2 regions of the Agromyces sp. GQ35 genome follow, and region 2 is predicted to be linked to the other one. Evidence: riboswitches for the same ligand, from Rfam matches in the RefSeq annotation. Region 2 holds a riboswitch; the other holds the start of a gene.

Region 1 (15,210 bases), on a different contig from region 2:
CCTCGGCGAGCCGGTCGAGGCCGAGGCGATCGAGCATCTCGCTCGTGCGTCGCGCCGTCGTCGCCGTATCGAGGCCGAGCGCACGCGGCGCGACCTCGAGCTCGCGAAGCACCGTGGACGCCACGAACTGATGCTCGGGTTCCTGGAACACGGTACCGATGCGGGTCAGCAGTTCGCGCGAGCGCCACCGGATCGGATCCGCTCTGAGCCCGGCCGCAAGTTCGGGTGCAGCTCGCACACGGCCGCTGATCGGCGGCAGCAGCCCGCCCATCGTCAACGCGAGCGTCGACTTGCCGGCGCCGTTCGGTCCGGTCAGTACGGTTGATGCCGCGTGCGGAAGGGAGATCTCGAGGCCCTCACGAACGATCGCATCGCTGCGGCGACCGATGGCGAGATCGACCGACTCGAGATCGACGACGGATGCCGCGTCGACGGACCGGGCGCCCGTCACCGTCGGCGGCGCACCCGGCACCCAGACGCCGGCGCCGAGCAGCGCTTCCCGTTGCGTCTCGATGACGTGCCCCGGGTCGCCATCGGCGATGAGCCGACCATCGCGACCGAGCACGATGACGCGCGTGACGAGGTCGATCCAGACGTCGACGCGATGCTCGACCACGACGAACGTCGCCCCCGTGCGATCGAGCGTGCGCGCGACAGCGAGCCTCACCTCGGCGACGCCCTGCGGGTCGAGGTTCGCGGTCGGCTCGTCGAGCAGGAGCAGCCCCGGTCGCATCGCGAGCGCGCCAGCCAGCGCGAGACGCTGCTTCTGCCCGCCGGAGAGCGAATTCGTGGGGTGGTCGAGAGGGAGATCGAGACCGACCTGCTCGAGCGCCGCGCGCACCCGGGGCCAGATCTCGTCGCGCGGCACGCCCAGGTTCTCGCAGCCGAAGGCGACGTCGTCGCCGACTCGAGCCAGGATCACCTGCGAATCGGGATCCTGCAGCACGAGGCTCGCGCGCCCGCGTACGGAGCCGGGCCACTCGCCGTCGATCAGCAGTGACCCGCTCTCCTCGCCCTCTTCTGCGCCGCCGTGCACGCCGGCGAGTGCGTGCAGCAGCGTCGACTTGCCGGAACCCGAGGGGCCGAGCAGCAGTACCCGCTCCCCGGGTGCGATGCGCAGGTCGATGCCGTCGAGAGCCGAACGCCTGCGGCCGGCGTGCCGCCACCCCCACCCGCGCGCCTCCACACGCGCGGGTCGGGGTGCTTCGGAGCCGTGGTCCACGTCAGACCCGCTGTGCCACATCTTGGCCGGCGGCGAAGCGACTCAGCGCTCCTGTCGCCGCGAGGCCGCGCACGATGAGCCAACCGAGCAGTCCGGCGAGCACGGCTCCGGAGATCACGACGGTGGTGAAGTAGAGCCCGAGGAATTCAGGCGACTTCTGCAGGTTGCCGGACAGGAAGAGCTCGAGCGTCCACGCCGCAGCACCCGCAGCGGCCCCCGCGAGCATCGCGGGAAGCACCCCGAACCTGCGATACGCGAGCACGGCGAAGACCAGCTCCGCGCCGAGGCCCTGGGCGAGTCCGGAGTAGATCGTCTCGATGCCCCATTGGTTGCCGATCAGTGCCGACACGATCGCGGCGAGCAATTCGACGAAGAGCGCGGCGCCGGGCTTGCGGATGATGAGTCCGCCGAGCACACCGCCGATGAGCCAGATGCCGACGGCGATGCCGCCGAGCCCGGGGGTGAGCGCGTCGGCAGCGCTGAACCAGGCGTAGCCGACGTTGTTCCAGAAGAGGAAGAGCAGCCCGGTGGCGACGCCGATGACGCTGGCGACGACGATGTCGACGACCCGCCAACGCAGAACGCGCGGCTTCGATGCGACGGGACCGACGCTGACTTCAGAGGATGCAGTGTGCACTGTCGTGCCCTTTCGATTCGTGGAAAGAGGCACGGGAAATGAGATGTGATTGGCCTCCCTGCGCTGGCATGACCCAGATCAGGTTCGACGGTCGAAGGTTGAGAACCTTCCTCTCAGCCCGGCTCACCGGACTCCCGTGTTTCGCTGACGAGTATACGCCGACGACAGCAGGGAAGGGGGTCAGTGGACGCCGAGAGAATGCGTGGTCAGCGCTTGAGGGCTCTGATCACCATTCGCAGGGCCTTGCCGGTGACCCACACGAGTGGTGTGGCGACGAGCAGCAGCCCGATGAGGTTCGGTTCGAAGCGGACGTCGCCGCTGCCACGGCCGACGTATGCGCCGAGCGGAATGGAAAGTCCGCCGCCGCCCCCGCCACCCGCTTGGTCGCCCTGCTCGTCGGACCCGCTCCCGGCCCCGAAACCGTAGTATGCGAGTGCTACCGGTACGAGCGTGGTGCCGTCGATTTCGACGGCATCGCCGTACGAGGTCTTCACGCCGACGCCGGCGACGGTCTCAGCAAGTTCCAACACGAGTTCAGCCATGCTGGCAACGCTACCGGCGGACGCGTCGGCGGGCCACCCCTTGCGCTTTCGTCGATCGGGCTGAACGCCCCGTCAATCGTCGGCTGCGTCTCTGCGCCGTGACGATTCCACGCGACCCGTGGCGGGGCGTACCAGCGACGCGGGTCGCACCGCTCCTCGGCCGAAGCGCGCGGTCACCTCGTCGATCGTGCGCTCCGCCTCGCGCCACTCCTCGTCGGGATCCCACAGCATGGCGCCGCTGCCCGACGGCCGAAGTTGCTCGGCGCGAACCCCGACGAGACGGATTCGAGCGCCGTCACCGGCGAGCTCGCCGAGGGCCGCAGATGCCTCGTCGTAGATGCGGCGTGCGACATCCGTGGGCTCCCCCAGCGTGCGCGACCTCGTCACCGTGCGAAAGTCCCCGTAACGGAGCTTCAGCACGACCGTGCGCCCGAGGAGACTTGCCTTGCGCAGCCGCACGGCGACGTCGTCGGAGAGCCGGAGGAGCTCGCGCCGCAATTGCTCGATGTCGGTGAGGTCGTAGCCGAAGGTGACCTCGTGGCCGATGCTCTTCTCTTCGCGACCCGTGACGACGTCGCGAGCGTCGACGCCCATGGCCAAGTGACCGAGCTTGGCTGCAAGCGCCGGCCCGAGTGCACGTGCGAGTGCATCTGCAGGCATCGCAGCGACGTCGCCGACCGTACGGAGCCCGATGCGCGTCAATGCGTCTTCGGTCACACGACCGACGCCCCACAGCGCCGAAACCGGCAGCGGATGCAGGAACTCGAGCGTGCGATCGGCTGGAACGACGAGCATGCCGTCTGGTTTCGCCCGGCTCGACGCGACCTTTGCCACGAACTTCGTCGCCGCCACACCGACCGAGCAGGTGAGTCCCGTCTCGCGCTGAACCCGCTGGCGCAGGGTCCACGCGATCTCGGCGGGGCTGCCATGCAGCCGGCGCGCGCCTGATACGTCGAGGAACGCCTCGTCGATCGAGAGCTTCTCGACGAGCGGCGTCACCTCTTCGAAGATCGTCATCACTCGGCGCGAGTACTCGGCATAGCTCACATAGTCGCCGCGAAGCACCACCGCACTGGGGCACCGTTGCAGCGCCAGCGACATCGGCATGGCGGAGTTCACACCGAACCTGCGAGCCTCGTAGCTCGCCGCCGACACGACGCCACGCCCCGCGGTGCCGCCGACCAGCACGGGCTTGCCGCGGAGCTCCGGTCGCTTCAACAACTCGACCGACACGAAGAACGCGTCCATGTCGACGTGCAGGATGGGGGTCGCCGAGTCATCGACGGGACCGGTCGTGACCTGTCGCGACGAGCCGTCCTGCTTGCTCATAGTGTGACCCTAACCGGTACCACCGTCAGCGGAGGGTCGGTCGGAAACTCGAGCGGGAACTCAGAACCCGAAGTCGCCGCCACCGCCGAAGTCGCCGCCACCGAAGTCGCCGAAGCCGCCGAAATCACCGCCAGAATCGGCACCGGATGCGTCTGAGGCCGACGAATCCGCACCTGCGTCGCCACCGGAGTCGCCGCTGCTCTCGGCACCGGCCTCAGCCGATGACGGATCAGGCAGGAACGCCTGTGCGATCGCCGAGCCGACGACCACACCCGCGACGGAGCCGAGCAAGGATCCCGCGAACATGCCGCCGAACGACGGCCCACCCTGCTGGCCGCGGCCACCAGGGGCATCGGCCCGGTTGAAAGCGCGCTCCACGCTGCCAGGAGCACGAAGCTCCGCCCGGGTCGCCGCCCGGGCGAGGGCGCCCGGTTCAGCGGAGACGAGCCGCTCCCCGGCGGGCGCCTCTTCGGTCAGCGAAGCGAACACCGCATCCCGCTGCTCTGGGGTGAGCTTCGCGAACGCCTCGGCATGCACCGCCTCGATCGACTCGGGCGGCGCCGTGCGCATCAGGTATCGGTAGCGTTCGATCGCGAGCTCATCGTCACTCAGCCTTCGGGCCGAGGGAGGAGCCGGGCGAGTCGCTGGCTCATCGGGCACGGTTCCGAAGAGACGGTCAAGGAATCCCATGGTGTCCTCGTCAATCGTTCAGGGGGACGATCACTCTACGATCGCCGACCTTGAGCGGGCTGTGAAGTCGAGCGGGATGCTGCCCGGCAGTGAGACGGCGTCTACGCGCCCTGCCCGGCGCGCTCGAGCACGAGCTCGCGCACGCGCGCAGCATCCGCCTTGCCCTGCATCGCCTTCATGACCGCGCCTATCACCGCACCAGCAGCCTGCACCTTGCCATCACGGATCTTGGCGAGCACGTCGGGCTGGGAGGCGAGCGCCTCATCGATCGCCGCGATCAGCGCACCATCGTCGGAGACGACCGCGAGTCCGCGGGCATCGATGACCTGCTGCGGCGATCCCTCGCCGGCGATGACCCCTTCGAGCACCTGGCGGGCCAGCCGATCGGTGAGCGTGCCGGCGTCGACGAGCTGCGAGAGCTCAGCGACGTGCTCGGGCGAGACGAGGCCCGACGCGTCGCGATCTGCCGCATTCGCGAGCCGAGCGATCTCGCCCGTCCACCACTTGCGGGCGGCGGCCGGCGTCGCGCCGGCCTTCACCGTCGCCTCCAGCTCGATGAGCAGGCCCGAGTTCGCGACATCCTGGAACTCGAGGTCGGTGAAGCTCCACTCGGCTTTCAACCGTCGACGGCGCACCGCGGGCGGCTCGGGCAGCGCGGCCCGCAGCCCTTCGACGAGCTCCTTCGAGGGAACGACCGGCACGAGATCGGGCTCTGGGAAGTAGCGGTAGTCGTCGGCGTCGGACTTCGGCCGGCCCGCGCTCGTCGCACCGGTGTCTTCGTGCCAATGCCGGGTCTCTTGGGTGATCGTGCCGCCGCCGGCGAGAATGGCCGCCTGACGCTGGATCTCGTACCGCACAGCACGTTCGACCGAGCGCATCGAGTTCACGTTCTTCGTCTCCGTGCGGGTGCCGAGCTGCTCTTGACCGCGTGGGCGCAACGAGACATTGGCGTCGCACCGGAGGTTGCCGCGTTCCATGCGCGCCTCGGAGATGCCGAGCGAGAGCACGATGTCGCGGATCGTCGACACGTACGCCCGTGCGAGCGCGGGCGTGTCGGCTTCACCTCCGAAGATCGGCCGGGTGACGATCTCGACCAGCGGGACGCCGGCGCGGTTGTAGTCGACGAGCGAGTACTCCGCCCCCTGGATGCGCCCGGTCGAGCCTCCGACGTGCGTGAGCTTGCCGGCGTCTTCCTCCATGTGGGCGCGCTCGATCGGCACCGTGAACGTGCGGCCGTTCTCGAGTTCGACCTCGACCTCGCCGTCGAACGCGATCGGCTCGTCGTACTGCGAGATCTGGTAGTTCTTCGCGAGGTCGGGGTAGAAGTAGTTCTTGCGCGCGAAACGGCTCGACGGCGCGATCGAGCATCCGAGGGCGAGACCGAGGCTGATCGAGTACTTCACGGCCTCGCCGTTGACGACCGGCAGCGAGCCGGGCAGACCGAGGCACACCGGCGTCGTGAGGGTGTTCGGCGCAGCGTCGTGGAACTGCGAATTCGCAGGGTTCGGCGCCGACGAGAACATCTTCGTCGTGGTGTTGAGCTCGACATGCACCTCGAGGCCGATGACCGGCTCGAAGAGTTCGAGCGCCTGGTCGAAGTCCATCAGTTCAGCGCGGGCCATCAGAGTGCGCCTTCCTCGGTCGCGGTGAGCTCGTGTACGGAGAGGTCGGGAGCCTGCGCGAGAAGCGGGCCGCCCCATTGGGCTTCGAGCAACCGTTCGAGGGCGCCGCCCACGTTGTACAGTCGCGCGTCTTCTCGTGCGGGCGCGAGGAATTGGATGCCGACGGGCAGCCCGTCTTCGGGGGCGAGGCCGGCGGGAACCGAGATGCCCGGCACCCCGGCGAGGTTCGCGGGAATCGTGGCGATGTCGTTCAGATACATCGACACGGGGTCGGCGAGCTTCTCACCGAACTTGAACGCGGTCGTCGGTGCGGTCGGCGAGGCGAGCACATCGACGCCGGCGAAGGCCGCGTCGAAATCGCGTTGCACGAGCGTGCGCACCTTCTGCGCGCTTCCGTAGTAAGCGTCGTAGTAGCCGGCAGACAGGGCATAGGTGCCGAGGATGATGCGGCGCTTCACCTCAGGACCGAAACCTGCCTCACGGGTCGCCGACATGACCTGCTCGACGGTGCCGCCGCCTTCGAGCGACGCGCGCAAGCCGAATCGCACCGAGTCGAACTTCGCGAGGTTCGACGACGCTTCCGCCGGAAGGATCAGGTAGTACGCCGCGATGGCGTATTCGAAGTGAGGTGCGGAGACCTCGACGATCTCGGCGCCGTTGCGCTCGAGCAGCTCGAGCGCCTCGTGGAACCGCTGACGCACACCGGCCTGGAAGCCTTCGCCGTCGAGCTCCTTGATGACGCCGATGCGCAAGCCGGAGACATCCGCACGCCGAACGGCCTCGGCCATCGACGGCCATGCTTCGGGAATCGAGGTCGAGTCGAGCGGGTCATGGCCGGCGATGACGTCGTGCAGCAGCGCGGCGTCGAGCACGTTTCGCGTGACCGGCCCGATCTGGTCGAGCGACGATGCGAGGGCGATCGAGCCGTATCGGCTGACCGCGCCGTAGGTGGGCTTCACGCCGACGGTTCCGGTGACATGTGCCGGCTGGCGGATCGAGCCACCGGTGTCGGAGCCGAGCGCGAGTGGGGCTTCGAATGCCGCCACGGATGCCGCGGAGCCACCGCCCGAGCCGCCGGGGATGCGCTCGAGGTCCCATGGGTTGTGGGTCGGACCGTACGCCGAGTGCTCGGTCGACGAACCCATGGCGAACTCGTCCATGTTGGTCTTGCCGAGCGGGATCATGCCCGCCTCGCGCACCTTCGTGACAGGGGTCGCGTCGTACGGCGGAATCCAGCCCTCGAGGATGCGGGAGCCGGATGTCGACGGCATGCCCTTCGTCACGAGCACGTCTTTGATCGCGATCGGCACGCCCGCGAGCGGGCCGAGTGGCGCCCCTGCTGCGCGCTGCCGGTCGATCTCGGCTGCAGTCTCGATCGCGCGTTCGCCCTCGACATGGAGGAACGCGTGCACGGCGCCGTCGACGGCCGCGATGCGGTCGAGGTGGGCACGGGTCGCTTCGACCGAAGAGACCTCGCCTGCGGCGAGCCTCGCGCCGAGGGCCGACGCGGACAGCCGGATCAGTTCGTCGCTCACTGTTCTTCTCCCAGGATCGCCGAGACCTTGAAGCGCGAACCGTCGGACTCGGGTGCGCCGGAGAGTGCCTCGTCGACCGAGAGCACCGTTCCGCCCACGACATCGTCGCGGTACACGTTCTGCAACGGGATCGGGTGGCTCGTCGGCGGAACGTCGGGTGTGGCAACGGCGCTCACCTGCTCGACCGCGTGCATGATCTGGCCGAGCTCCTTCGTGAGGTGCTCGATCTCTTCATCGGTGAGCGCGATACGGGCGAGGCTCGCGAGATGCGCGACCTGCTCCGCAGTGATTTCGGACATGCTGCTCCGTCGTCTCGGGATGGGGATGCTCCGATTCTATCGGGGCGCGCCGAAGAGCCCGATGCCGTACCGATGCAGCAGCTCGTAGGCGTCGGCGTACGTCTCGGGTTCTTCGTCGTCGGGCCGACCGAACTTCGCGAGCAGGAGCCCGAGCAAGCCGCGTGCCGGTGGGCTCAGCGGCTTGTCTTTGTGCGCGTGGGCCGGATGCGGGGCCGAGGCCTGCGGGTTCGGCGGGATGTACTGCGGGCTCGTCGACGGCCAGGTCAGCGGATGCCTCGGGGCGTCGAGGTTCACGGCGGAGAACATGTCGTTGGCCTCGGCATCTCGCCGTGTGAGCGGCTTGAGCCCGTACAGCTTCGAGAGCGTCGCGATGACGGCGCCGTGGTGCATCTCGTCGTTGATCACGGTGCCGCCGCGCGTGTACGCGGAGACGGCGATGGCGGGCACGCGACAGCCGAGTCGATCGAAGCGGAAGCCCATCTCTCCGGCGTCTTCGCCGTCGTGCGGCGGTGTCGCCGATGGCGGCGGCACGTGGTCGTGGCACCCTCCGTGCTCGTCGAAGGTGATGAGGAGCATCGTATTCAGCGCGTTCGACCCCGTCGACGATGCGCTGTGCTTGACGGCCGAGTAGATCTCGTGGATCAGGGCCTCGCCGGCCCTGACATCGGAGATCGCGCTGTCGATCACCTCGACGCCGTCGACGTCGCTCTCGCGGAGCTTGCCGAACGGCGGGTGGAAATCGTTGTGGTTGTACGTCATGCGCGGCTCGATGAAGGCGTAGGCGGGCAGATTGCCGTGCTCCACGTCGTCGTGGAACTGCTGCATCGTGGCGAAATGGTCGGTGCGCCAGTACTGCTCGAGCACCGGCGCGTGCAGCACGCCGGTGAAGGAGACGAGCTGCAACTCGTCGAAGTAGATGCGCCAGGAGACGCCGGCCTCTTCGAGGCGGTTGAAGATCGTCGGCGCTGCAGGCGCATCGAGCCACTTCGTGTACCCGCCGCCGTGCTTGTTGGTGACGAAACCGTGCGAGGTCGAGGCGTGGAAGAACGAGCGATTGCAGAACGTCTGCGACGGCACGCCGGCGTGCCAGGCATCGAACACGGCGAAGTTCTTCGCGAGCGTCGAGAGCACCGGCAGCATCTCGGGCGAGAAGGAGCCCATGATCTGGGCGAGCTCGGGAGCGGTCGGCGGAGTGCCCTTCTTCAACCGCTCGAAGTTCACGAAGTAGTCGGTGACGAATCCCCCCATGCTCGGCACCGCGTCGGACGGCGGTGCGTTGTACGGCGCCTGCATGCTCTCGACGAAGAGCTCGGCGTTCGCGGGCGGGTCGATCGTGTTGAAGAGCTGGGTGTTCACGTGCGGGTACTCTTCGCCCGGATCGGGATTCGGTCGCCCCATGATCTCGTCGGTGGAGCCTTCGTAGACGTGCGCGGCGATCGGGGTTCCGTCTGGTGCCGTGTTGCGATAGTCGCCGAACGCGAGTCCGTCGAACTGCTGACCGTCGGGCAGGTCGTCGGGCGAGTACAGCCAGCCGAGCAGGTTGTCGAACGAGCGGTTCTCACCCATGACGACCACGAGGTGGTCGAACCCGGCCTTCTCTCGAGGGCTGAACGCGGCGAAGTCGTCTGCGCCTTCTGCGAAACCCATGGAATGCCCGATCGTGGCGCCGATCGCTGCTCCGGCTCCTCCGCCGACGACTGCGCCGGCTGCCGCGGCACCGCCGAGCCGCAGGAAGTCGCGGCGGCTGGATCGACCGATGCCGCGGGCCGTGCCTGACCCGCTCGCCGGGACTGCTACACCGCCGTCAGCGGATTTCGCCTGCTCGATCTCGTCGTCTGCCATCGCTCCCCCGCATCGCTGGTCTGATCGTCGCCCGCGCCCTGCACTGCTCACGCGTCGAGCGCGGCGGGCCCTTCACGCACGAGCACGGCGAACTGCGCGGCGTCGAGCACCCGGATGCCGAGCTCTTCGGCCTTGCCGAGTTTCGAGCCGGCGCCGGGCCCGGCAGCGACGAAATCGGTCTTCTTCGACACGCTCGACGCCGCTTTGCCACCGGCCGCGATGATCGCCTCTTGCGCGCCGTCGCGCGTGAACCCCTCGAGCGAGCCTGTCGCAACGATCGTCAGCCCGGTGAGCACTCCCCCTGCTTCTGCGGCGGCGCCCGGGCCAGGATGCCCCGGGGTCGCCCACTGGACTCCGGCGGCGGTCCACCGCTCGACGATCTCGAGGTGCCAATCGACGTCGAACCACTCGATGAGCGAGTCGGCGATGATGCCGCCGACGCCGTCGACTTCGGCGAGTTCTTCTCTGGATGCGCCGCGGATCGCGTCCAGCGAGCCGAAGTGGTCGGCGAGCGCTCGGGCCGCAACCGGCCCGACGTGGCGGATGTTGAGCGAGACGAGCAAGCGCGAAAGCGGCTTCGTCTTCGCCTTGCCGAGTTCGGCCAGCAGCTTCGTCGCCGCCTCGGAGGGCCCGACCTCGCGGAAGTTCTTCTTCACGGCTGCTGCACGGCGTTCGGCCGGTGTCATGGTCTCGGTACCCGGTGGATAGCTCGCCGGACCGAGCTTCTGGAACGGCGTTCGCTTCACCGGTGCCCCGGTCGCATCGTCGAGCTTCGGTTCGCCCGTCTCGGCGTCGCGCACCACGACCTCGATCGGCACGAGCTCCTCGATCGTGAGGTCGAAGAGCCGAGCCTCTGTGGGCAGCGGCGGTTCCGCGGGGAAGGACGGCTGGGTCAGCGCGGCCGCGGTCACCTCGCCGAGTGCCTCGATGTCGAGGCCGCCCCGTGAGCCGATGTGCTCGACTCGCCCGCGCACCTGGGCGGGGCAGGATCTCGCATTGGGGCAGCGCAGATCGATGTCGCCGTCTTTCATGGCACGCAGCGGCGTGCCGCACTCAGGACAGAGTTCGGGCATCTGCCACTCTCGCTCGCTGCCGTCGCGCAACTGCTCGACCGCGCCGAGGATCTCGGGGATGACTTCTCCCGCCTTCCGCAGCACCACGGTGTCGCCGATGAGCACGCCCTTCGACTTCACGACCTGCTGGTTGTGCAGCGTCGCCTGGCGCACGGTGCTGCCGGCCACTTTCACGGGTTCCATGACGGCGTAGGGTGTGGCGCGGCCGGTGCGACCGACTCCCACGACGATGTCGAGGAGCTTCGTGTGCACCTCTTCTGGCGGGTACTTGTACGCGATCGCCCAGCGCGGCGCGCGACTGGTCGCGCCGAGCTCGTCATGGAGTGCGAGCTCATCGACCTTGACGACGATGCCGTCGATCTCATGCTCGACGTCGTGACGGTGCTCGCCGCGTTCGACGATGTAGTCGGCGACCTCATCGACCGAGTCGAACACCCGGGAGTGGGGTGAGACCGGCAGGCCCCACCCGGCGAGGAGCGAATAGATCTCGGACTGGTCACGCGCATCCGGATGCTGCCACGCGCCGATGCCGTGCAGGTACAACGCGAGCCTGCCGAGCCGCTCCCTCATGAGTGAGAGCTCGACTGCGTTCTTCTTCTCACGGCGCTGCCGCAGGCTTCCGGCTGCGGTGTTGCGGGCGTTCGCGAAGTCGGCGTACTTCGTGGGGATCTCGTCGAGCGCGCGACCTTTGGCGAGCAGCTCGGCCGCGTACGCCGCCTGCAGCTCTCGCTGGCGATCGTTGAGTGCTTCGAAGTCGCTCGTCGACAGGAAGACCTCGCCGCGCACCTCGAAGAACGCCGGGTACCCCTCGCCCTCGAGTCGCCGCGGGATCGCCGGAATCCAATCGACGTTCTCGGTGATGTCTTCTCCCACACGGCCGTCGCCACGGGTCGTCGCCGTCTCGAGAGCCCCGTCGCGATAGGCCAGGCTGATCGCCAGGCCGTCGATCTTCAACTCCGAGAGCCAACGGACCGGTCGCCCCGCCGCCGCGGCGGTCTTGGTCGCCCAATCACGGAATTCGTCGATCGAGAAGACGTTGTCGAGGCTGAGCATGCGCTCGGCATGTTCGTGTTCGGGAAACCCCGCGGAGACGATCGCCGCACCGACCTGCTGGGTCGGGCTGTCTTGGCCCGCGAGCTCGGGGAAGGCGCGCTCGAGCGCCTCGAGCCGGTGGAAGTCGGCGTCGTACTCGGCATCGGAAGCTGGGGAATCACCGTCGCCGTAGTACGCGAGCCGGTTCCGCTCGATGCGCTCGGCGAGCGCCTCGGCTTCGACACGGGCGGCTTCGAACTCGATGGGGATGTCGCTCACAGCGCCATCCTATGGGCGCGCGGCGACATCGCTCCGGGGTTCGCTCGGCCGCGTCGTTTCACGCCGATGTGCTGGTCGATGTCGTCGTTCACGGGCCGGTCTCGCGATCACCGACCACACCGACACAGCACATCGGCACCGGTCAGCCGCCGAACCCGACCCGGTCGACCTTCCGGTGGTACCGGGTGCCGATCTTTCCACCGAGGATGGCACCGCCGAGGCTTGCGACCGCGACGACGACGGCAGTGACGATGCCGCCCATGGTGAGCTCGCCGTCGCTCACGGGAATACGCGGGAACGAGTTGACCTCACCCAGGATGTCGTACTGGCTGCCGATGGCCACGCTCAGCAGCGCCACGGCGATCGCCATGACGAGGGCCCAGACCCATACCGCGAGACCTTGCACGACACCGTTGAACCGTGCCATGCGGCCGGCGACGTAGCCGCCGCAGTAGTACGCCACGAACAGGATGACGAGCAGCGCGATGGCGCCGATCCAGCCGACGGTGTCGGCGGGCAGCACCGCTTCGTCGGCGGCCTTGCCGGCGCTCACCGGAACTCCGAGTCCGAGCGCCGCACCGCTCGCGGCCAGCAGTGCGGTGAGGATGACGGTGGTGCCGGTCGCCGTGAGCCAGCCGAAGAAGGCCGATCCGACCTTCACGCCGCCGAACTGCGCCCGTTCCCGGTCGACGACCACGCTTCGATCCGCCAGACGCTCCGCCGCAACCGGAGGCTCGACGGCCACTGGGTGCTCTCCCGTGACCGGGCGCTCCGCCACGTCCGAGCGCTCGTCCGCCACTGGACGCTCCTGCACGGCCGAGCCCTCTGCCACCACAGGACGCTCCCCGACCGCCGAATCCTCCGCCGCGACCGGCACGCCCTCCGCGCGCCGACCGGTGACGCCGTTCACCTGGGGCGCTGCATCCTGCCGGGCGGGATCTTCAGCCGGTACTCGGTCTCGCTCTGCCGGTTCTCGCGTGGTACTCACGGGGGTGCTCCAGTTCTGTTCGGGTGCGCGCCGGAACGACGCGAGTCCTGAACCTATTGGAGAACGCGCACGCTTCGCGCGGCCTTGACAGAGCCCGCACGCCTCGTGGTATGTGGCGACTGCCCTCAGGCGTCGACCGGCACCGCGCTCACGGTGCGGTCGATCGTGAACTGGCCGAGCACCCGGGTACCGACGTAGATCACGGCGGTCTGGCCGGGCGCGACGCCATCGAGCGGATGCCCCGGCGTGACCACGATCTCGCCGTCGACGAGCTCGGCGACGGCCGGAACGGGGTCGGCGTGCGCGCGGATCTGCACCTCGCACTCGAACGGGATCGACGGATCGGCCGGCGGAAGCCCGGCCCAGGAGAAGCGCGAACCGGCGATGAGGCCGATGGCGAGTGCCGCCTTCGGTCCGACCACGACGGTGTTCTCTTTCGGGCGCACCTCGAGCACGAAGCGCGGCTTGCCGTCTGCTGCGGGCGTGCCGAGGCGCATGCCGCGCCGCTGGCCGACCGTGAACGCATGCGCGCCCTCGTGCGACCCCACGACAGCGCCGGTGCGGTCGACGATGTCGCCGGTCTCGGTGCCGACGCGCTCGGCGAGCCAGCCCTTCGTGTCGCCGTCGGGAATGAAGCAGATGTCGTAGGAGTCGGGCTTCTGGGCGACCGAGAGCCCGCGCTCGGCCGCCTCGGCGCGCACGAGCGTCTTCGACGGCGTGTCGCCGAGCGGGAAGTACGCGTGGGCCAGCTGCTCGGCCGTCAGCACGCCGAGCACGTAGCTCTGGTCTTTCGCCTCGGCGCTCGCACGGTGCAGCTCACGGTTGCCCGCGGCATCCGTCACGATCTTCGCGTAGTGCCCCGTGGCCACCGCGTCGAATCCGAGCGCGAGCGCCTTCTCGAGCAGGGCGGCGAACTTGATGCGCTCGTTGCAGCGCATGCACGGATTCGGGGTGCGGCCCGCGGAGTACTCGGCGATGAAGTCGTCGACGACGTCGGCCTTGAATCGCTCGGAGAAGTCCCACACGTAGTAGGGAATGCCGAGCACGTTCGCGGCGCGCTGGGCGTCCATCGAGTCTTCGATCGTGCAGCAGCCGCGGCTGCCGGTGCGCAGGGTGCCCGGCATGCGGCTGAGCGCGAGGTGCACGCCGACGACCTCGTGGCCGGCCTCGACGGCGCGCGCGGCCGCCACGGCGCTGTCGACGCCGCCGCTCATCGCTGCAAGAACCTTCACCCCATCAGTGTAAAGGTGCTCGCTGGACGGATGCCCCGGGCAGGCGTCAGCGGTCGAACGAGGTCGCGCGGGCGGCGAGGCCGGCGCGAGCGGCCTGCGCGTGCGCGGCGGGCAACGCAGCGAGGAAGGCGTCGACGTCGACGTCGGTCGAGCCGTGGCCGATCGTGATGCGCAGCGCACCGCGGGCGTCCGCTTCGGAGCGGCCCATGGCGATCAGCACGTGCGACGGTTCCGGCACGCCTGCCTGGCACGCCGAACCGGTCGACACGGCGACGCCCGCCGCGTCGAGCAGGAACAGGAGCGAATCGCCCTCGCAGCCGGGAAAGGAGAAGTGCGCATTGCCCGGCAACCGCCCGGTGGCGGACGGATCGCCCGAGAGCCGCGCCGCGGGCACCGCGTCGAGGGCGCCCGCGATGAGTCGGTCGCGGAGCATCGCCATGCGCGCGACGTCGCCGTCGAGCCGCGTCGCGACGGCGGTTGCCGCTGCCGCGAACGACGCCGCTGCCGCGACGTCCTGCGTGCCCGAGCGCACCTTCCGCTGCTGCCCGCCGCCGTGGATCAGCGGTTCCACAGCGGCCGAGCGGTCGAGGACCAGCGCGCCGATGCCGGCCGGGCCCCCGATCTTGTGCGCCGAGACGCTGAGGGCGACGAGACCGGTGCCGCGCGCAGCATCCGTCGCACGTCTGACGCCGCGGAAATCGATCGGCACCTGTCCGTACGCGGCGATCGCGTCGACGTGCAGCGGCACGCCGGCGCGCGCGGTCATCCGTGCGACCTCGTCGACCGGCTGGATCGTGCCGACCTCGTTGTTCGCCCAGAGCATCGTGACGAGCGCGACGGATGCCCCGCCGCGCTCGAGCTCGGCGGCGAGCACGTCGAGACGCACGC
Region 2 (15,210 bases):
GACGGCATCGGTTCTCCCCACTGCACCTGCGCTCATGCTAACGCCGCGGGTGCGCCTGCGACGCGTTTCGTTGCTTCGTGAGACGCGTCGGACGATGGATGGGGCGACTCGGTCGTCTACCAGACCATGGAGCCGATCGACCCCGTGGTGCAGCGCTCGATCGCCGCGGCACGGCGCAGGAGCGCGATGTCGGCGTCCGTCGGAAGGTCGGCGCCGACGCGACCGACCGTGACGGCGGCAGCCGCGGCAGCGAAGGTGCCGATGCGTTCGAGGTCGGACCGGTCGAACGCGTCGACCGGAGCATCCGAACGCAGGATTCCGGCGAGCAGCGCCGCCATGAAGCTGTCCCCCGCACCGACCGTGTCGCGCACGTCGACGGCAAACGATTCGACCACGACGCTGTCCGCCGGAGTCGCGATCACCGCCCCGTCGCGACCGCGCGTCATCGCGGCGACGCTGACGCCGGCACCGAGCAGGCGGTCGAGCACCGATCCATGCGACTCGCCGGGATACAGCCACGCCGCGTCCTCGTCGCTGAGCTTCACCACGTCGGCGAGTTCGACGTATCGCTCGAAGGCGACGCGTGCGTCGGCACAATCCCCGATGAGCGCCGGCCGTATATTCGGGTCGATCGAGACCAGCACCCCGGCCGGTCGTGTGCTGAGCGCAGCGGCGACGCGCGTCGCACCGGGTTGCAGCAGGAGCGCGATCGACCCGGCATGCACCACCCGTGCCGCCTCGGTCACGATCGGCTCGGTCACCCGCCACTCGATGTCGAAGGCGTAGCGGGCGGAACCGTCGGGGTCGAGTTCGGCGAGCGCCGTCGAGGTGCGCTGCAGGCTGATCGAAGCGGGCTCCACCAGAACTCCGGATGCCTCGAGCCGATCGAGAATCGTCCGGCCGTCGTCATCCGCGGCGAGCGCCGTGCGCAGCCTGGTGCGCACACCGAGCCGAGCCAGGCCGAGCGCGACGTTCGCCGGCGACCCGCCCGGAGAACGCGTGAGCTCACCTCGCGACCCCACCAGGTCCATCACCGCTTCGCCGATGACGAGCACGTCTTCGCCGGCGGCCGGCGGCTCGTGCTCAACCATGGGTCGCCGCGCCGGGAACCGAGAGCTGGGGCGCCAGCCCCGCGACATCCGCCGGGATCGTCAGACGCCCACCGACCCACGAGACCGGCACGGGGTCGATGATCTCGCCGATCCACTCCCCCGTGGGCGACGTGTTGCGGAACGCGAGCAGCTGCCACACCCCAGCACGGTCGAGCACGAGCCGCCCGACGTAGAGCGACTCGTCGGCGACGCGGTATGCCCCGGCGATGTCGAAGGGCCCGGCAGGGTCGTCGACGTTCACCGCCCAGATGCCGCCACGCTCGCCGCGCGCCCTGCGCTCGCTCGAGAGCTCCGAGCCGAGGCACGAGAACAGCAGCACCCAGCGCCCATCGACCTGCTCGAGCTGCAGCACCTCGAGCTGCCCGAAGCCCGAACCGACCACCGAGCGCGGCGGCTCGACCCGCCACGTCTCGAGATCGGCCGACCACGCGGTGCCCACGACGCCCCGCGACGACGGGTCGCCGGCATTGGCGCGGGCGGTCAGGAGCATCCGCCACCCCTCTCCCGAAGGGTCGCGGAACACCCACGGGTCGCGCCACGCCTCGTCGGGCCAGGCTCCATCGGCGAGCCGCTCGTACCATCGCGGGTCGGGGGCGACGAGCGCGCGACCCGTCGTCGACCAGTTCACGAGGTCAGCGGATGTCGCGGAGCCGACCCGCTGCACGAGTCCGCCGTGCTCGCGGTCGACGCCCGTGTAGAACATGCGCCACGTGCCGTCGTCGGCGCGCACCACGGAACCCGTCCACGTGGCGAGGTCGTCGAACGCCGGAGCATCCGAGGGAACGATCGCGTCGGCGAGCTCGGTCCACTCGACGAGGTCGGTGGAGACGGCGTGGCCGATGGTTGCGCGCCAATGCCGACGGTCGGGGTCGTGCAGTGCGCGTGAGGCCTTGAGGAAGAAGAGGTGGAACTGGTCGCCGTCGTCGGCGAACCAGAAGTCCCACACCCAGGATGAAGCAAGTCGAAGCATGTGTGCCCTCGTTCAGGTCGGTGGAGTCGGTGAAGTCGGTGGAGTAGCCGGTCGGAATGTGCGAGTGGGTACCGGGCGGCGGCCGAGTCAGCGCGCCGGGCCCGCGACCGACGCCCGTTCCACGATCGGGCAGTCGAGCAGCACGGGGTGCGCGCCGAGCACCGGCACCCCGGCAGTGCCCACGCCCCCGGCATCGCCCTCGATGAGCGAGGCGAGTGTCTCGACGGCCCACGCGCCCATCTCGTAGTGGGGCAGCGCCACGGTGGTGAGCGGTGGATACAGGCTCGAGGCGATCGGGTCCTGGTCGTCGAAGCCCACGATCGAGACGTCGGCCGGGATCACCAGGCCGAGCTCGGCCACGGCCCGGTAGGCGCCCATCGCCATGCGGTCGTTGTAGCAGAACACCGCGGTGGGGCGCGTCGCGGGGTCTGCTCCATGGTCGAGCAGGCCCATGGTGGCCTCGTAGCCGCCGATCGCCTCCGACTCGGCCTCCGCGACGAACCGGTCGGGGTCGAGGCCGGCCGCCATCATGCCGTCACGGTAGCCCTGCAGACGACCGCGGGTGGCGGGCACGTCGACCGAGCTCGCCGCGAACGCGATGCGCCGGTGCCCGCGGCGAACGAGCAGCTCGACGACGGATGCCGCGCCGGCCCGCTCATCGGGCAGCACCGACGGGATCTCACCATCGCGGTCGCGCGCACCGATCAGCACCGCCGGAACCGCGTGCAGTTCATCGGGCGGCACGACCTCGTCGTGGTAGACGGTGGCATAGATGATGCCGTCGGCCTGCCGGTCGATGAACGCCTGGATCTGCGAGGACTCGACCTCGACGCTCGTGCTGAGCCGGGAGTTGATGATCGCGAGGGTGAGGTTGTTGCGACTCGCCTCCTCCTGCGCGCCGAGGATGATGCGACCGGCGTGCGGGGTGGTGGCGATCTCCTCGGTGAGCAGCCCCACCATGCCCGACGCCTGCGTGCGAAGGCCGCGCGCGAGCCGGTTGGGCTGGTAGCCGAGCTCGGCCGCGAACTCGCGCACACGAACCTTCGTCTCGTCGCTCGTGCGGGTGTGCGGGGTGTCGTTGAGCACGTGCGAGACGGTCGTCACCGAGACGCCCGCCGCCGCCGCGACGTCGCGTATGCCGACCTGCTTGCGAGGCATCCGTCTCCCTGTTCTCATCTCACCGTCTCACCTTCGTACCAGTTCGTACCCGACCCCGCGCCCTGCACCCCGCGATCGCCTACCCGGGGGCGATCGCCGGGGTCGCCCTGAACGCGTTCGCAGCACGGTCGACGACGACTTGGGCATCGGTTCCGGAATCCAGGATCGTGTTCCGCGTCGAATCTGAGTCGACCCGAACGGCCGTGACGGCGAGGCTGTCCGAAGCCTCGGTCGTCAACAGGGCGTCCACCTGGGCTGCGAAGCAGGAGTCGCTCGACGTGGTGCGCACCTCCATCGCGACGACGTGGTTGCTCGAGACGTAGTTGCCGCCTCCCGCCACGAGTCGGATGATGACGGGGGTCGCGCCGGCCGGCCGGATGGTCTGCGTGTCGACCACCTCGGAGAAGTGGTTGCCGATCACGGAATTGTTGCTGCCGTCGACGCTGAGGAGTCCGAAGAGGTCGTCCAGTCCGTTCCCGACGCCCAGGAACGGGGTCCACGGCTCTTCGTCGCGCAGGAAGTGGTTCGTGGCCACGAGGTTCTCCGAGCTGTTCGCCGCGAGCACCACCATGCCGGGGGAGAACGAGTGCAGACGGTTGCCCGTGACACTCGAACGCGTGACGCCATGGAGATGGACGCTGCTCGCGCCACGGGGGAACACGTTGTTGGCGGTGATCAGCAGCCCGCCGTGATTCTCGGCATAGATCGAGTAGCCCTTGAAGCCGGCTCCGATCAGGTTGTCAGTGATCTTCGACGCCTGTCCCCACCCGCGCAGCTCGATGCAGCTGCCGCATTCGGCGATGAAGTTGTCGTGCACTGAGAGCGCGTCGGCGTTGTAGATCGTCAGCGCGTGCTCGAGGTACACGAACCCCATGCCGGTGATGCGGAACGAGTCGTTGGCGCTGCCGACGTAGATGCCCGTCTTGCCGTTGACGTAGGTGTTCTCGGGGTGCAGCTCGGAGCCGTCGCCGACGAAGTGCATCCCGTCGATGCAGAAGTTCGCGAACTCGACCGAGCTGATCCGGGGGCTCCCGCTTCGCTCGATCACGAAAGCGGCACCCGCGGACTCGTTCGCCTCTGCCGCCCCTGCCGCCTCCGCCTCCGCCTCCGCGACGGGAAGGTCCACGACGATGCGGCTGCCGCCGGGCCACAGCTCGTGCAGATCGGGCCACTCGTCTTCAGGGACGTTGAACCGGATGCTCGACGAGGTGAAGCCGTGTCCCGAGCCCTCGATCCTGAGGAAGCTGACGTCGATCACCACCTGCGTACGAAGGTGGTAGTCGCCCGGCGGTACGTAGATCACCGCGCCGGGCTTGCCGCCGTGGTGCTCGTCGGTGGCCGTCTGCCGCGCCTTGATGTCGGCGATGATGCTGTTGATGACCTCGCCGACATCCTCGGCCGCGTTGCCGACGGGCCACGTCGTCACGTCGTAGCAGTTGACGCTTGGCATGGCGTGATCGCCTTTCGTGTCGTGAGTTCTCGGGCCTCGGCCGCGCAGGTGCGACGTGTTCGCGCCAGTCATGTGCCGTCGCTCAGCCCTTGACGGCGCCGAGGGTGAGCCCGGCGACGATGTGCCGCTGGAGGAGGAGGGTGAGGAGGATGACGGGTACGGAGTAGACGGCGGCGAGCGCCGTCATGCCCGCCCAGTCGAGGCCGAACTGGGTCTGGAAGTTCGCGATGACGATCGGCGTCGTCTGCGCCCGCACGCTCGTGAGCAGGAGGGCGAAGAGGAACTCGTTCCATGAGGCGAGGAACGCGAAGATCGCCGTGACGGCCAGGCCGCCCGTGACCACGGGCAGCACCACCCGCCACAGGGCCTGCAGCCTGGAGCATCCGTCGACCTTCGCCGCTTCGTCGAGCTCGTCTGGCACCGCTTCGAAGAAGCTCGCCATGAGCCAGATCGACAGTGGCAGCGAGATCGTCGTATGCGCCAGCGCGAGGCCGAACGAGGTGTCGGTGATGCCGAGGTTGCGCATCACCTCGATGAGCGGAGCGCCGACCGCGATCGTCGGCACCATTCGCGTCACGAGCGCCGCGACGATGAACACGCGCCCGCTCGGGGTTCGGAATCGCGTGATCGCATACGCCGCGGGCACCGCGAGCACGAGCGACAGTGCCGTCGAGATCACGGCGGTCACGACGCTGTTCACGAGCGCCGCCGGCACGCCGGCACGGCTGAGCGCCGACACGTAGTTGTCGATGGTCCACACTTCGGGGAGCACCGACGGCGGCACGGCGATCGCGTCGAGCGGTGTCTTGAACGACGTCAGCAGCAGGTAGAGGAACGGGAATCCGTACAGTACGAGGGCAGTCGCGAGCAGCACCCAGAGGATGAGTCGGCTTGTGCGGCCTCGGGTTTCGAGGGGGTTCATCGGGCGTTGCCTCCCGGTCGCCAGATCAGTGCGATGGCCGCGATCGACACGGCGAGCATCGCGATCAGGTACACGGTGCCCATCGCGCTCGCGAGGCCCGGATCGCCGAACCGCGTCATCGTGCGGTAGATGAGCAGGCTGAGCGTCGTCGTGCTGCCCTGCGGGCCGCCGTCGGTCTGGATGAGGATGATGTCGAACGCGCGTGCCGCGTCGATGCCGCGCACGATCAGCGCCACGGCGATGACGGGCCGCAGCAGCGGGATGATGATGCTGAACAACAGTCGCCAGAAGTTCGCGCCGTCGATGCGCGCGGCCTCGACGACGTCACCCGGGATGTTCTGGAGTCCCGCGAAGAGCACGAGCGTGATGAACGAGGTCGTCAGCCAGATGTCGGGGATCGCGACCGAGAAGAGCGCGATGTTCGGATCGCTCAGCCACTGGATCTGGTCGGGGCTCGAGATCACGCCCCATTCGAAGAGCAGCTGGTTCACGATGCCGAAGTTGTCGATCAGCAGGAACCGCCACAGGAGGCCGGCGACGACGGGCGCGATCATGAGCGGATACATGAAGAGCGTGCGGAAGCCGTTCGAGCGCCGGCCGAGCGCCGTGAAGAGCAGCGCAACCGCGAGACCGAGCACGAACTCCGCGGTGACGACGATCGCGGTGTAGAGGAGGGTGCGAACGGATGCGCCCTGGAACGCCTCCGAGGCGAACGCCGTCGCGTAGTTGTCGAAGCCGACGAACTCGCGGGGGCCGCCCGCGATGGGCGAGATCTCGAAGAAGCTGTCGGTGACGAACTTCACGAGTGGCCAGGCGACGAAGACGGCCAGGAAGATCGCGGCCGGAAGCATGAGCATGAGGGCGAAGCGACGGTCGCTCATGCTCCGGCGGGGCGGGCGGAGCCGGCGGGGCGGGATGCCGCCCCCGGCCGGGGCGACGGTCGTCGCCGCCCCGGCGGGTGCAGTGCTGGTGGAGACGGTCATCGGTCTACTCGACGATCGCCTCGATCTGCGCCTTCGCGTCGGCGAGGAGTGCGGCGTTGTCGGCCCCGGGCTCCACCGCCTTCTGCAGCAGCGGCACGAGCACGGAATCGACGATCTCCTGCCACTGCGGCGTCGCCGGACGGGCGAGCGTCTGCGGGGCGTTGAGCGTTTCGAGCAGCGCCTCATAGTGCTCGTTGCCCTCGCCCACCTTCGACTCGAACGCCGAGACACGGGCCGCGAGGCCGAGCGAGGTGTCGAGCGAGAGCTCGTTGTGCTCGTAGGCGAAGCTGATGAACTCCTTCGCCTCGTCCTGCTTCTCGGATGCCGTCGGCACCGACAGGTACCACGCCCCGGGCACGCCGGCGATTCCGCCGGGCCCGGCGATCATGGGTGCGGCGCCGATCGAGTCCTTCACGACCGAGTCCTCGGGCGTGGAGGCGTAGGCGTGTCCCCAGAACCGCATCATCGCGAGCTGCCCCTGGTAGAAGAGGTTCTGCGAGCCGCCCCAGTCGATCTGTGCGGCGCCCGAGGGCGCGTACGGGAGGAGGCTCGTGTAGAAGTCGAGCGCCTCGAGGTGCTCGGCGTCGTCGATCGTGACCTCGCCGCTCTCGGCGTCGAGCACCATGTGCTCCTCGCCGGCCTGCGAGACCGTCGCGAGCCACTCGGTCTCGACGGCGCCCTTCACATCGGTGCCGTAGAGGTCGGTCTGGCCGTCGCCGTCGGTGTCGCGCGTGAAGAACTCCGCGACATCCGTGTACTCCTCCCAGGTGGTGGGCGGAGCGAGCTCGTAACCGTACTTCGCCTGGAAGTCCGCCTGCTCCTTCGGGTCCTCGAAGAGGTCGGTGCGATAGAAGAGGATCTCGGAGTTCGTCCAGACCGGCATGCCGACGAACGCGCCGTCGACCTGCGCCTCGCTGACCAGCCCGGGGAAGAGGTCGCCTTCCACCTCATCGGTGAAGAGGTCGTCGAGCGGAACGACGCCGTCGGCGAACGCGCTCAGCCAGATCGCGTCGAGCGCGGCGACGTCGAACGAGACCTGCCCCGACGAGAGCTCAGAGGAGATGCGGTCGTAGAGGCCGGCGTACGGCAGCTCGACGAGCGTGACGGTGGTGCCGGTCTCCTCCTTGTAGGCGTCGGCGACCGGCTGGAGTTCGGCGAGCCCGCCTCCTTCGACGAGCACGGTCAGTTCGTCGGATCCGGCGGCCGCCTCGCCGCCGCCGACGCCGCAGCCCGACAATGCCAGCGTCGATGCCCCGAGGGCAGCGATCGTCATGGTGAGGCGGGTGCGCGTGGCGAACGCGGTCTTTCGTGTGCGAAGCTCCATTACTTCGACTCCATTCGTGTGTGGTGTCAAGGGTGTTCGGGATGTGCCTAAACGTTTTGCCAAAACGATTCGGCATGAGCATATGTCGCGACTGACAACGTGGTCAATACTTCGCTGGTGCCAAAATTTCGGGTCGTGATTTTGGCAGGTGCAGCCCGCCTCGCGCGCCTGGCGCTCACGACGCCGACAAGTGCTCGCAAGTGCATCTCGCCGAATTGCAGGCGAACCATCCCGACCTCGCGCACTTCTTCCACAATGATGGGGAGGTGGACATCTCCTCCTCCGTCTGGAACGAAAGCGCATGAAGCGACACGGCGCGGCCAAACGCACACTGCTTGCCGTCGTGCTGGCGGCATCCCTCATGAGCGGAGCGCTGACCGGCTGCGGCTTACTGCCGTCGGGTATGGGCACGGAGAAGGGGCCCGCCGACTACGGAGACGTGGCGGGTGCCGTGACGGCCGCAGAGCCCAGAGTGGTGGCGGTGGAGGACGTCGGCCGCCACCTGAACGGCTTCGCCTATGCGCTCGATCTCTCGCTCGTGACGGACTCTGCCGAGCCCTTCACTGCTGAGGAACTCGATGCGGTGGTCGAAGCGATCTGGGGAGCCCTGCCGTGGGAGCCGAACACGATCAGCATCACCGCCGGCGCGGACACGGCGGAGGGGCACGAGATCGTCGACCTCAGGGCGGCTGCCGCGGAGCTCGAACCTCTCGGCGTCACGGACGCAGGAACGGGCGGCGTCAGCCTGACCGGTATGGACGCGCGCTACGGCGAGTGGACGGCACCCGACTGAGCGGTCGCGGGCTACTGTTCCGTCTTCGGGGCGCCGGCTTGCGAAGAGCTTGCCGGCGCGGAAAGTTCTCGTGCGTCTGAGTGACGCCTGCAGCGTCGCGCTCGGCTGAGGCGGGCGTCGGCCAGCTTCGGGCCTGCATCACTCCGGCACGCTCTTTCGGTACTTCGGTACTTCGGTACTTCGGTACTTCGGTACCGGTTTTGGCGCCTCGACACTCTCTTGGCTCCGCTAGGCTCGCACGCAGTGACACGGGGTGCCGCAATCCGCGGCTGAGAACAGACCCGTCGAACCTGATCTAGTTCGGACTAGCGAAGGGATGTCGCGATGCTGACACGCACGCTCATCGACCCTGCCCACCTCATCGAGTCGAGCGGCGCGCTGCTCGACCATGTGCGAACGACGACGCCGCTGGTGCACTGCATCACGAACGGCGTCGTCACGAACTTCACCGCGAACGCGCTGCTCGCGCTCGGCGCGGCTCCCGCGATGGTCGACATCGTCGGCGAAGCCGGACCGTTCGCGACCGTCGCGAGCGGCCTGCTGGTGAACCTCGGCACGCCGCAGCCCGAGCAACGCGATGCCGGTCGCGAGGCCGTGCTCGCCGCTCGCGGCGCGCAGACGCCGTGGGTGCTCGATCCGGTCGCGATCGGCATGCTGCCGATCCGTACCGCGCTCGCGCACGAGCTGCTCGCCGAGCGACCGGCCGCGATTCGCGGCAACGCCTCCGAGGTGCTCGCCCTCGCCGGCGCCGGTGCCGGCGGACGAGGCGTCGACGCCGCCGACAGCACGGATGCCGCGGCATCCGCTGCCCGCTCGCTCGCCGCGTCGGCGGGGTCGGTCGTCGCGGTGTCGGGCCCGGTCGACCTCATCACCGACGGCCGGCGCACCGTGCGCATCTCGAACGGCGATGCGCTGCTCACCCGGGTCACGGGTGGCGGCTGCGCCCTGGGTGCGGTGACGGCGGCGTTCCTCGGAGCGGCTCGCGGCACCGAGCACGATGCGTTCGCGGCGGTGGTCGCTGCGAACCTCGTGTACACGGTGGCGGCCGAGCTCGCCGCCGACGGGGCATCCGGGCCCGGAAGCTTCGCCGTGCGGTTCCTCGACGCGCTCGCCGCGGTGGATGCCTCGGCGCTCGCGGAGCGGGCGCGAATCACGGTCGACGACGCCGATGCCGATGCCGACATCGCGAACGCCGCGACGGCCGGAGCCGTCGCGTGAGCGGCCCGGGCTCGCTCGACCTGTCGCTCACCCTCGTCACGGATGCCGCGCTCTGCGGCGAACGCGGAGTGGCCGCCGTCGTGGCCGACGCCGTCGCGGGCGGGGTGACCACGGTGCAGGTGCGCGACAAGCACGCCGGGCACGACGACCTGCTGCGCGAACTCGAGGTCGTCGCGGCGGCCATCGCCGGCCGCGCGACGCTGCTCGTGAACGACCGCCTCGACGTCGTGCTCACGGCGCGCGAGCGCGGCATCCGCGTCGACGGGGTGCACCTCGGCCAGGGCGACACGCCCGTGCTCGAGGCGCGCGAAGCCCTCGGGCCGGATGCCGTGATCGGGCTCACGGCGAACACACCCGCGCACCTCGGCGCCGTCGCGCAGCTGCCGCAGGGCACGATCGACTACCTCGGCGTCGGCGTGATTCGACCGACCTCGACGAAACCCGATCATCCGCCGGCGCTCGGCATCGACGGGTTCGCGCGCATCGCCGGGCTCGCTGCGAGCATCGGGATGCCGTGCGTGGCGATCGGGGGCATCGGGGCGACGGATGCCGCGGGGTTGCGGGCGGCCGGAGCGGCGGGGCTCGCCGTGGTGTCGGCGGTGTGCGCGGCAGCGGATCCGGCGGAGGCCGCTCGGGAGATCGTGCGGGCATGGGGCGGGGGGCTCGCGGGGGGTCTCGATACGCGTCCTCCTGCGTCGGGCGCTACTCGACCGGCGGGTGGGGTGGGCGCTACTCGACCGGCGGGTGGGGTGGGCGCTACTCGACCGGCGGTGCCGCGGGTGTTGAGCATTGCGGGGAGCGACCCCTCGGGCGGGGCCGGCGTGCAGGCCGACCTCAAGGCGATCGCCGCGGTCGGCGGATACGGCATGGCCGTCATCACGGCGCTCACCGCGCAGAACACGCACGGGGTGCGCGCGGTGCACGTGCCGCCCGTCGAGTTCCTCCGCGCTCAGCTCGACGCGATCTCCGACGACATCACGGTCGACGCCGTGAAGCTCGGCATGCTCGCGAACGCCGAGGTGATCCGCGAGGTCGCCGACTGGCTCACCCGTGTTCGCCCGCCCGTCGTCGTGCTCGACCCGGTGATGGTCGCCACGAGCGGCGATCGCCTGCTCGACGCCGACGCCGAGCAGGCGATGCGCGAGCTGCTCCCCCTCGCCGACCTCGTCACCCCGAACCTCGCCGAGCTCGCCGTGCTGGCCGGCGACGCGCTCGCGACGACGCGGCCCGAGGCTCTCGACCAGGCCGCCGCCGTCTCGAGCACCTACGGCGTGCGCGTGCTCGCGAAGGGTGGTCACCTCGGCGGCGACAGCGCGCCCGACGCGCTCGTCGACGCGCGCCTGCACCGAGCCCCGTCGGCGCGCAGCGCAGACCATGCAGGCCGCCCAGAGAGCTCGGCCGAGCGACGGGATGCCTCCGTGCACGAGTTCCCCGGCGAGCGCATCTCCACGACCGCGACGCACGGCACCGGCTGCTCGCTCTCCTCGGCGATCGCGACGCTCCGGGTCACCCGTGGATCGTGGCATCCGGCCGTCGCCGACGCCCGCAGCTGGCTTCGCGAATCGCTGCGCCACGGCGAATCCCTGAACGTCGGCAGCGGCAACGGACCCGTGCACCACTTCGCCGGGCTGTGGCGGCGGGGCGGGCTCGTCACCGCGCCGACGCCCGCCGAGGTCGAGGCCGAGTGGTGGGCCGACGTCGCGGGAGTGCGCCACGGCATCGACGAGCTGCCCTTCATCCGCGGCCTCGCCGACGGGTCGCTCGCGCGGAACGACTTCGAGTACTACCTCGCCCAAGATGCGATCTACCTCGGCGAGTACTCCCGTGTGCTCGCCACCGCGTCGACCATGGCACCGGATGCCTCGGAGCAGGCGTTCTGGGCCCGCGGCGCCCACAACTGCATCGCCGTCGAAGCCGAGCTGCACCGCGACTGGCTCGCCGGGGCATCCGCTGCCCTCGACGAACGCGGACCGGTGACGACCGCCTACCTCGATCACCTGCTTGCGACCTCGGCCCGCGGCGACTACGCCGTGCTCGCCGCCGCGGCGCTGCCCTGCTACTGGCTCTACGACGACCTCGGCCGGCGGCTCGCCGGCGGCGACTTCGGCGAGCAGACGGCGGCGCCGGGGCATCCGTACGCCGACTGGCTCACGCAGTACGGCGACCCGGCCTTCGCCGAGGCGACGCGCGAGGCGATTCGCATCGTGACCGGTCTCGCAGCGCGTGCGACCCCGCAACTGCGCGAGCGGATGCTTCGGGCGTTCCGCATCTCGGCCGAACACGAACTGGCGTTCTTCGCCGCGCCGAGCGCCCGCGCGGAAGCCGCAGCGTGACCGCCGCGAATCGCGCGGTCGCCGCGGCATCGTTCGGCACCGTGCTCGAGTGGTACGACTTCTTCCTCTACGGCACGGCCGCGGCGCTCGTCTTCCCTGCGGTGTTCTTTCCGGGCGACGACCCGCTCACCGGCATCCTGCTGTCGTTCGCGGTCTACGCCACGGGCTTCCTGGCGCGCCCGGTCGGCGGGCTCTTCACCGCCTGGCTCGGCGACCGCTACGGACGGCGCGCGCCGCTCACGGCGACGATCCTCGTGATGGGTATCGCGACCGCGTGCATCGGCCTGCTCCCGTCGTACGCGATGGTCGGGGCGCTCGCGCCGACGCTGCTCGTGACGCTCCGTCTCGTGCAGGGCGCGGCGACCGGCGGCGAGTTCGGCGGCGCCGTGCTGCTCGCGCTCGAGCACTCCCCCTCCGAGAAGCGCGGGTTCCGCGGCGGACTGCTCTCGAGCGCGGTCTACGCCGGGCTCATCCTCGGCAACCTCGCGTTCATGCTGCTCGTCGCCGCACTCGATCCGCAGAGCCTCATCGACTGGGGCTGGCGGGTGCCGTTCCTCTCCAGCCTCGTGCTCGTCGGCGTCGGCGTGTACCTGCGCCGCCGGGTCGGCGAGACGCCCGAGTTCATGCGCCTGCGCGAGCGGGGTGCGCGGTCGCGGCATCCGATCTCCGAGGTGCTGCAGCAGCCGCGCAACGTGCTCGCCGTCTTCCTCGTGCGCGTCGGCCAGAACACGACGTTCTACGTCATCGCGGTCTTCTGCCTCGGTTACGCGACCTCGGTGCTCGAACTGCCGAGCTGGGTGACGCTCACCGCGCTGCTCGTCGGCGCCGGGGTCGCCGCGGTGCTCTGCCCGCTCTGGGGCGCACTCGGGCAGCGCGTCGGCGCGGCCCCGCTCGTCATCGGCGGGCTCGTGGGTCTCGGACTGCTCGCGGTGCCGCTCTTCCTCGCGCTCGACACGGGCGTCGCCGCGCTCATCATCGGCGTCGTCGTGCTCGCGATCGGCGTGCTCAACTCCGCGGCCGACGGCGTGCAGCCGAGCTGGTTCGCGAGCCTCTTCGACACCCGGGTGCGCTACACCGGACTCACGATCGGCCGCGAGGCCGGTGCGATCGTCGGTGGCGGGCTGGCCCCCCTCGCGGCGGCGGCCCTCGTCGGCTGGGCCGGGCACTGGTGGCCGGTCGCGGCACTCATGATCGTGGGTGCGGTGGTCGGAGTGATCGGGGCACGGATGGCGCGGCTCGACCATCAGCGGCCCGACGTGGTTCCCCTGCGTCGCGTCATCGAGTTGAATGGACGGTGATGTGCGGCCGGGTCCACGGACGGCACGACAAGCTGATGCCCTTCACTGAAGACGAGGTATGCGCATGACGGTTCTCGAGCGTTCCGGTGTCGCGTGCCTCGCGCTCACGCTCACGTTCGGGCTCGCCGCATGCACCGGCGGTGCCGAAGAGGCCCCGCCCACGAGCCCGATCGTGCAGCTCGGTGCGCCGGGCGAAGAGAACCACACCCTCTCCCCCGACGACGCGAAGCAGCTCGACACTCCGAAGCACACCGAGATCGACTCGCAGTTCATGCTCGACATGGTGCAGCACCACAACCAGGCGCTCGTCATGACCGGGTTCGTCGACGAGCGAACCGAGAACCGAGACATCCGCCTGCTCGCCGAGCGCATGCAGGTCAGCCAGGAAGACGAGATGGACCTCATGACCCGGTGGCTCCAAGACCGCGTGGTGCCGCTGAACGACGGGCACGGCGGGCACGGTGCGCACGGCGACGGCGGCACGATGCCGGGCATGCTCACCGACGAACAGCTCGCCCAGCTCGAGGCCGCCGAAGGGGCGGCGTTCGAGCGACTGTTCCTCGAGCTCATGATCCAGCACCACCGGGGCGCGCTGCAGATGGTCGACGAGCTCTACGCCGACGGCGGCGGGCACGAGTCGGAGATCGACCAGTTCGCACGCCACGTCGAGTCGGATCAGGGCGTCGAGATCGCCCGCATGCAGCAGATGCTCGCCCAGCGTTCGTCCTGAGTACGGCGCGGCCGACGCGAAACGAGAAGGTGCCCAGCGGCCTCGAGCCGCTGGGCACCTCGTCCTGCGAGGAGGCCGACCAGCGGCCTCCCCGACCGCATCACCCGAAGGTCGCGGACAGTGCGTTCAGCGCCTGCACCACTGCGGAGTCGGGAGCAGCACCCGACTTCTTCACGGCGTTGGCGAGCTGCGCGGTGATGGCGTTGCCGTTCGCAGCGCCGCCCGCGAGCGACTCGGCCTTGTCGACGTGCTTGCGCACCTCGCTCAGTGCCTTGCCGCTCAGGCTGCCGTTGCGCTCGGCCTGGTCGATGAACGACCGTGCCACCGCGAAGCTCGGCTCGTGCACGAGGCTCGTCTGCATCTGCGCATTGAACTCGTCGAGCTGGATCTCGCCGGCGGCGGCGATCTCGTTGACCGAGAGCTGGTCACTCGCCGTGAGTGCGAGGCTGTCGAAGCCGCGCGCGATCTCGCTGCCGAGCACGTTGCCGTTGTACCAGTAGGTCGACCAGTACCCGCCGAGGTTCAGCGCGCCCGCGTTCGGGAAGTTCACCGGGCCTCGGTCGAGGTAGGCGATCTCCGTCGGGTTCGCGGTGTCGGTGAAGTCGATGATCGACAGCCCGCCCTGGTACCAGGCCTGCACCATGATGTCGCGACCGGGCACCGGAACGATCGAGCCGTTGTGCGCCACGCAGTTCTCCTGCGCGGTCTGCGGCACGGGCAGCTTGTAGTAGCTCTTGAACTCCAGCTTGCCGTCGACGATGTCGAACAGCGCATTGGCGCCCCACTCGGGCTGGTCGGTGACGCGGCAGCGTGCAGCAGTGCCGCCGCCCCATTCGTCGGTGAAGACGACCTTGGTGCCATCGTTGTTGAACGTCGCCGAGTGCCAGTACGAGTAGTTGACGTCGGAGACCGCGTCGAG

What was found. A riboswitch is a leader RNA that binds a small molecule or an ion and turns the genes downstream of it on or off. The one in region 2 is predicted to bind thiamine pyrophosphate.
Region 1: linked by a shared signal. The riboswitch ahead of AC6CH0_RS14500 (ECF transporter S component) and the one ahead of thiM (hydroxyethylthiazole kinase) in region 2 are both predicted to bind thiamine pyrophosphate.

Annotation. Positions count from the first base shown of each region.
Region 1 covers NZ_JCAXEO010000002.1:528,011-543,220, forward strand. The annotation lists gene AC6CH0_RS14495 (ABC transporter ATP-binding protein) at 1-1,222, opposite strand, end outside; gene AC6CH0_RS14500 (ECF transporter S component) at 1,224-1,859, opposite strand; TPP riboswitch at 1,898-1,998, opposite strand; gene AC6CH0_RS14505 (spore germination protein GerW family protein) at 2,066-2,401, opposite strand; gene AC6CH0_RS14510 (DNA polymerase IV) at 2,474-3,730, opposite strand; gene AC6CH0_RS14515 (hypothetical protein) at 3,791-4,420, opposite strand; gene gatB (Asp-tRNA(Asn)/Glu-tRNA(Gln) amidotransferase subunit GatB) at 4,522-6,042, opposite strand; gene gatA (Asp-tRNA(Asn)/Glu-tRNA(Gln) amidotransferase subunit GatA) at 6,042-7,577, opposite strand; gene gatC (Asp-tRNA(Asn)/Glu-tRNA(Gln) amidotransferase subunit GatC) at 7,574-7,876, opposite strand; gene AC6CH0_RS14535 (alkaline phosphatase family protein) at 7,913-9,718, opposite strand; gene ligA (NAD-dependent DNA ligase LigA) at 9,766-12,102, opposite strand; gene AC6CH0_RS14545 (hypothetical protein) at 12,245-13,090, opposite strand; gene mnmA (tRNA 2-thiouridine(34) synthase MnmA) at 13,216-14,322, opposite strand; gene AC6CH0_RS14555 (cysteine desulfurase family protein) at 14,369-15,210, opposite strand, start outside.
Region 2 covers NZ_JCAXEO010000001.1:505,721-520,930, forward strand. The annotation lists gene AC6CH0_RS02390 (carbohydrate kinase family protein) at 117-1,091, opposite strand; gene AC6CH0_RS02395 (glycosyl hydrolase family 32) at 1,084-2,082, opposite strand; gene AC6CH0_RS02400 (LacI family DNA-binding transcriptional regulator) at 2,170-3,240, opposite strand; gene AC6CH0_RS02405 (right-handed parallel beta-helix repeat-containing protein) at 3,320-4,690, opposite strand; gene AC6CH0_RS02410 (carbohydrate ABC transporter permease) at 4,773-5,612, opposite strand; gene AC6CH0_RS02415 (carbohydrate ABC transporter permease) at 5,609-6,493, opposite strand; gene AC6CH0_RS02420 (ABC transporter substrate-binding protein) at 6,600-7,919, opposite strand; gene AC6CH0_RS02425 (hypothetical protein) at 8,221-8,712, shown strand; TPP riboswitch at 8,952-9,046, shown strand; gene thiM (hydroxyethylthiazole kinase) at 9,037-9,930, shown strand; gene AC6CH0_RS02435 (bifunctional hydroxymethylpyrimidine kinase/phosphomethylpyrimidine kinase) at 9,927-12,263, shown strand; gene AC6CH0_RS02440 (MFS transporter) at 12,260-13,561, shown strand; gene AC6CH0_RS02445 (DUF305 domain-containing protein) at 13,626-14,291, shown strand; gene AC6CH0_RS02450 (LVIVD repeat-containing protein) at 14,392-15,210, opposite strand, start outside.